2 regions of the Paenibacillus sp. S02 genome follow, and region 2 is predicted to be linked to the other one. Evidence: riboswitches for the same ligand, from Rfam matches in the RefSeq annotation. Region 2 holds a riboswitch; the other holds the start of a gene.
What was found. A riboswitch is a leader RNA that binds a small molecule or an ion and turns the genes downstream of it on or off. The one in region 2 is predicted to bind FMN.
Positions count from the first base shown of each region.

Region 1: linked by a shared signal. The riboswitch ahead of KAI36_RS06440 (DMT family transporter) and the one ahead of ribE (riboflavin synthase) in region 2 are both predicted to bind FMN.

Region 1 is NZ_CP073682.1:1,480,916-1,484,340, reverse strand. Features, by position in the region: gene KAI36_RS06450 (ABC transporter ATP-binding protein) at 1-871, shown strand, start outside; gene KAI36_RS06445 (ABC transporter permease) at 864-1,559, shown strand; FMN riboswitch at 1,681-1,825, shown strand; gene KAI36_RS06440 (DMT family transporter) at 1,998-2,945, shown strand; gene KAI36_RS06435 (methyl-accepting chemotaxis protein) at 3,188-3,425, shown strand, end outside.
Region 2 is NZ_CP073682.1:3,530,765-3,534,189, forward strand. Features, by position in the region: gene ribH (6,7-dimethyl-8-ribityllumazine synthase) at 140-604, opposite strand; gene ribB (3,4-dihydroxy-2-butanone-4-phosphate synthase) at 684-1,367, opposite strand; gene ribE (riboflavin synthase) at 1,428-2,093, opposite strand; FMN riboswitch at 2,425-2,598, opposite strand; gene KAI36_RS15650 (IDEAL domain-containing protein) at 2,667-3,134, opposite strand; gene KAI36_RS15655 (thiamine pyrophosphate-dependent enzyme) at 3,354-3,425, opposite strand, start outside.

The sequences.
Region 1 (3,425 bases), 2.0 Mb from region 2:
AATTGTAGCGGGAGTCAGTATGAATGTGCGCAAGGGAGAAACCTATGGCTTTCTCGGCCCTAACGGGGCAGGCAAGACGACGATGATGAAAATGATTACGAATTTACTCAAGCCAACATCGGGTGAAATTGAATTATTCGGTGAGAAATTAACGCCAAAATCGTATCATCTGCTCGGACGGATGGGTTCGATTATTGAATACCCGATTTTTTATGACAGGCTGACGGCACAGCAAAATCTCGAACTTCATTGTGAATACATGGGCTATTATAATAAGCAGGCTGTTCGGGATGCCCTGGAATTAGTGAATTTGCGAAATGCGGATGACAAGCCGGTAAAGGATTTTTCGCTAGGAATGAAACAACGTCTCGGGATTGCCCGCGCTATTGCGACTAAGCCAGAGCTACTCATTTTGGATGAACCCATTAATGGTCTGGACCCAGTAGGAATCAAGGAAATCCGCCAACTATTCCACATGCTATGCAAGGAATATGGGATGACTCTGCTCGTGTCCAGTCATATTTTAGCGGAAATAGAGCAGATTGCGGATACGGTAGGCGTGATTAATCACGGAAGGCTAATTGAGGAAGTGTCGATGGAGCAGGTGCGGGAAACCAATACGGAATATATCGAATTTACGACCAACGATTGTAAAAAAGCGACCTACGTCCTCTCCCATCATCTGAATCTGAATAATATAAGGGTACTAAATGAACAGAGTATACGTATTTACGATTCAAATGTACCGCAGAAACAAATTATGAAGACGCTCATTTTAAATGATATAGAGGTGGATTCCATTCATCAGAAAAGCAGCACGCTGGAAGACTACTTTTTACGGCTGTTAAACGGAGGTAATCTCCATGCTTAAATTGATGCAGTTAGAACTGAAAAAATTTCATCTGGCGGGTTATATCCGTTCAGCACTGATCGCCAATGCATGCATTCTTGGGCTGATCTGTATTATTGCACTGGACAGTCAAAGCGAAGGAATACCCGAATTCACACATTACACTCAACTTTTGGATATCATGGACAATTTTGTGAGAGCCACATTTATTGTGTTTTCCTCCGTTTTGCTATGCCGCTTTATCGTCGGAGAATTTAAATCCAAATCGATTACGATCTTGTTCATGTATCCGATTCACCGTCAAAAGCTGATGATCGCCAAGCTCTTGGTTGTGCTGCTGTTTACGTTCTTATCTATTATTATATCGGAAATAATCATTACGGCTGCTATTCATCTGCTCAACCAGTTTGTCTTGATTGTACCGGATAACCTTACTCTTTCCGTACTGGGCCAACAATCAGCACGAACGCTAATCAATGCCGTTGCTGCCAGCTTTATGGGACTGGTTCCGCTGTATATGGGGATGCGAAGATACTCTGTACCCACCACCATTGTGACCTCAATCCTGATTGTAGCATTGCTTTTCTCCAATAATAACGGCGCTACACTTAGCTCCATTGCCCCCGTGCAAATAGGCTTCTCTATACTGGGAATGCTTGTGGCTTATGCGGCGATTCGACGTATTGAGTATAAGGATATTACCTCGTAATATGTAATTTCGTAGAGCGCTTTCAAAAAACAGATGAAAATCATTGTTAGATATACACACATTTTTCACTGGACTTCATTCTAAAACAGGTATATCCTATAGGAGAAATTAAAAACGGAATAAGGATCTTCGGGGTAGGGTGAAATTCCCAACCGGCGGTATGGCTCATGGAGCTAAGCCCGCGACTCTGTATCTGGCAACAGGATACGGACTGATTTGGTGAGATGCCAAAGCCGACGGTAAAGTCCGGATGGAAGAAGATCGAAATATCAACATGCCGCGAAGTGGATGAATACTGCGTTATTGGTTTTGCAGTAACTTCATTTAACTTGCATAAAGCGGCAAGTTTATTTGATCAACCCCCGTCTTGCATGGCCTTTCGCCATGGACGGGGGTTTTTGTGCCACCGGTCCTGTATTCGCAAGGAGCTAATTGAGTATGAGTCAATCTTCTACTGTTCTAACATCCAAAGGTTTTGATCGTAGCTCCCACATGAAAAGCGGTTTTTGGCTGGTCGCAATTGGAGCGGCCTTGTGGGGCGCAGACCCGCTGTTTCGTATTATTTTGTTAAAGTCATTTACTTCAACACAAATTGTACTAATGGAGCATGTGTTGCTCTTCCTCGCTCTGACACCGATGTTGTGGAAGCATCGTGAGGAACTCAAAGCGGTACGGCTTCGTCAAGTTTTCGCTATTTTGTTCGTCTCGTGGGGAGGCTCGGCGCTGGCCAGCGTAATTTTCACCATGGCACTCAGCAATGGTGATTTGAATGCTGTACTCTTACTCCAGAAGCTTCAACCACTGGTCGCTATTGTTCTAGCCCGTATTATATTGAAGGAAATGTTGCCGCGTCATTTTGGATTATTAATTGTCGTTGCTCTGTTTGGGACGTATCTTCTGACCTTCGGTTGGTCGCTCCCCTTCGGACATGTTCGTGATTTTGTCCAGGTCGGTAGTCTGCTTGCACTCGGTGCAGCAGTTCTGTGGGGCGGTTCGACAGTCATGGGAAGTTACTTGCTTCGTTCAATGAAATATGAAACGGTAACCTCCCTCCGCTTCATGGTGGCGCTCCCTCTGCTGATTGTCCTCACCTCTGTAGAGCATGCGCCATGGAATATGCCTGCCGGTACATGGGCGGGCGCAGCTGTGATTATCAATCTGCTATTGCAGGCATTGCTTCCGGGTCTTCTTAGCTTATTGCTGTATTACAAAGGCTTAAGTACGACCAAAGCGTCTTATGCTACGATGGCAGAATTAAGCTTTCCCATGGTTGGTGTCGTGATTAACTGGATCGCATTTCAGCAAATTGTCACTGTAGCGCAATTGACTGGTTTTATGCTCATCTGGATTACGCTCTTTATGATTTCACGTCAGCAAAAAAATTAACAGTTCAATGTCCCTTTCATGACTCACCCAAGCCAAATCGTGAAGATGCTTTTGCATCTCCGATTTGGCTTTTTTTATGTATTCGTATTCATATAAAATATAGTTCTTTAGACCTATTTTTCAAAAAAAGCGTCTAAAACACGCCATTATTCCTCGTTTCTCAAAGATTACATCTATAAAATTCGTCGATTTATGTCGAATAAAACAATGTAGTGACCATCAGACACAGAGGAGAAAAAACTATGACTAAAACAAAACAAACAGTTCCGTGGTGGAACAGGTTTCTCAAGCAGTTTTATTTAATGAAGACAAGACTAATAATATCTTTTTTGGCTGTGTTATTGATTCCGAGCGTACTTATCGGGTACTTTTCCTATCAGGGGGCTACGACACAACTCAGTCAGCAAATGGGCGGTTCCGTATCTACGAATCTGTATTTGATCCGAAGCAATGTCAATCAGTATGTAGCGCCCATTATGA
Region 2 (3,425 bases):
CAACAATACCTTTCCCTATAGCACTTATGCTCTACGTTATCAATCCCTCTTTCTGTAGTATATACGTCATCGCCTTGCTTAACAATCCAATCCCTTTTCACCTTGCAGTTTATACCGTTCTATTCAGTTATTCATACAATTAAAATTGCTTGCCGAGATTGGCCATTTCAATCGCAGCCAATGCAGAATCCCAACCTTTATTACCAGCCTTCGTACCTGCTCGTTCAATAGCCTGTTCAATGTTTTCTGTCGTCACTACCCCAAAAATAACGGGTACTCCCGTTTTCAGGCTGCTTGCTGCCACACCCTTGGCCACTTCATTGCAGACGATATCATAATGTGAAGTAGAACCACGGATAACCGTACCCAGCGTAATTACGGCATCATATTTGCCGCTTGCAGCCATTTTTTGTGCAATCAGCGAAATTTCAAATGCACCCGGAACCCAGGCTACATCAATTTCATCTTCCTGCGCACCATGTCGTTGAAGGGCGTCAATTGCGCCGCTTAACAGCTTGCTCGTAATAAACTCATTAAATCTGCCCACCACAATACCATATTTTAAACCATTCGATACGAGATTACCTTCTAGAAAACGTGCCATGTTTAATCAACCTCTCTTTGTTTAATTATTTAGGTACTTTGGATAATACTTCAGATTTACTTGGAACCGAGATGTATTTTTACAATGACAAACGACGACGGTAGTCCACCAAATGCTGAATACTGATGAGCTTCAATTGATGTCGCTTGGCGACCACTGCCAGATCAGGCAGGCGGGCCATTGAGCCATCTTCCTTTATAATTTCGCAAATGACCCCAGCAGGCTTGAAGCCACTGAGTCGGGCCAGATCAACAGCCGCTTCAGTGTGACCAGCACGCTGCAAGACACCACCATCGCGAGCAATCAGCGGGAACATGTGACCAGGCTTGCGGAAATCACTTCCTGTGACTGCTTCGTCTGCCAAAGCGCGTACAGTCAAGGAGCGCTCGGCCGCTGAAATACCCGTTGTTGTCTCCATATGATCTACCGATACCGTAAAGGCAGTACCGTGGAAATCTGTATTTTGCTCTACCATAGGATGCAATTCCAAGGCATCGGCTCTTTGTCGTGTGATTGGCACACAGACCAATCCGCGACCTTCTGTAATCATGAAATTAATGACCTCAGGCGACGCTTTTTCAGCCAAAGCGATAAAATCGCCTTCATTTTCGCGCTGTTCATCATCCACTACAATAACGACTTTACCGTTTTTTAAATCCTCCAACGCTTCTTCGATGGAATCCAAACGAATCTCTTCGTCATGCTCCAACTCGCCATGCTCCATGACGTTTGCCAGTGCACTTGTTTGGCTACCTCTATCCATAACACTTTCCTCCTTATGTCTTGTGCCACGAATGCTCCTAAACAGGTTTACCATTCAATTTCAGGCAAAGCCGTGTTTCGCCAAATAGTCCAAACTGAGAGGAGCTTTTTGTACTCTCTCCGCCTCCGCTACACCTCTGTAATTTAAAAGCTGTTCTACATATTTGCCCAAAATATCACATTCGATATTGACGGTATCCCCCTCACGTTTGGCTTGTAAGGCCGTTTCGGATAAAGTGTGGGGAATAATGGATACGGCAAAGGTATCTCCCGTACGCTGTGCGACTGTGAGGCTGATACCATCAATTGTGATTGACCCTTTGAGTAGAATATATTTAAATAATGTTTGATTTTTAGGCTCAACTTCGAACACAACTGCATTCTGGTCTGATGTCACCCCTCGAATCGTTCCCGTCCCGTCCACATGTCCTTGCACGATGTGTCCTCCGAACCTTCCACTCGCCGCCATCGCCCGCTCCAGATTGACTCGGCTGCCGGACCTCAACTCTTTCAGATTAGTGCTGCGAAAGGTTTCCGGCATCACATCAACCTTAAAGTCTTTCGAACCAATCCGTATCGCCGTCAGGCAAACGCCATTCACCGAGACACTGTCTCCTATTTTCAAATCGCCCAACACTACGGAACCCGAAATCCCCAGCACCATCGCTTCACCGCTTTTGGAAATAGTTTGAATGCGACCCACTTCCTCAACTAATCCGGTAAACATGCCTTCACTCCTTTCCACTACATTTCAGTTTATCCCTAATTCATCAGCTATAAGCGCAAAAAACCCCCAGTTCGGATTCAATCCGTCATGGGGGTGATGAGAGTCACATTTGTAGTATACAAGCGCAGTTCATATGCATCTTAAGACGACATGAAATCATAGGTTTGCCAATAGAAAGCATGACTGAGGATACAACCAAATACGCTCAGAACACCCATCAAAAAGAAAGCTTAAGAAAGCTATCGCCCGATGCTATCCTACAACGAAATAAGCCGTACGCACAATTGGGTATGCTAAAAATCGGCACATGTCACGTCATGCACATGCGCTTCGTATCCTTCTCCCATCCAGACTATACTGTCGGTCCCGGATTTGCACCAGGTCCACCTTCTGCTGATCATTCAGCATCCGGGTCACGGACTAAGCCATGCTGTTTCTCACAAAAACGATCCACAAACATGTCATCACCGCCGGTGGGGAATTTCGCCCCGCCCCGAAGGATCTTGCTCTTATTTAATTGAATTAACATTAAACTTGTTACGTATATTAGCACCGACTTCTAAAAAAAGCAAGTTATCTAATAGAAGCGCCTGCTTTGGTTTTGACATATTGGCTGGAGAGTTCTTCAAACCAGGTTTTATCATTCATATGAAGCGCCAAGTCAATCAGATCAGCCAGTTCCTCGACTCCCAACTCTGTTGCATGATCAAAGGTAATTACGGCTGAAGCAACAGGTCCCCGCCCTTCCTCAGAACATGCTTCATAATCCAGTCGTACATCAACATGTCCGTCAATAAACTCGCATTTCAGAAAATAAATAATTTCGCACATTAAAATGGGGCGTACCTGTGTTTCTAACACGCAATCCATCACCTTGGCAGAATAGTGCTGGTTCGTCAGCGTGAATTTGTGTTCTGTCGCTGCTAGCGATGCCCGTCCAAAATCGTCCGTAAACTTTAGTTCTACTGGCTTGATGTTCATAACCTTAGGGATCTGCTTCTTTATAATTTCGATTATTTCAACTGTATTCAGCTTAATCATTACCTGCACCTCATTGCATCTTAAAATTCAGAAGAAAACTTTTTAACGTGCCTCTTATAGGCCTCCACTCCTATATCGGAAATCATTACCTGTTTTTTTATGCTTCAACCCATAAACGACAAAAAAGATTCTTTGCGCAATAAGCGTAAAGAATCTTGATCGAACCACTACAGTAACAGCGGCTAACAATGCTAATCGATGATTATGCAAAAAACAGAGTTATAGCTCTGAAATTTCATGTTTCTTTTTCAGGGTAGTCCAGCGACGCTCAATCTCCTGCTCAAAGGTAGC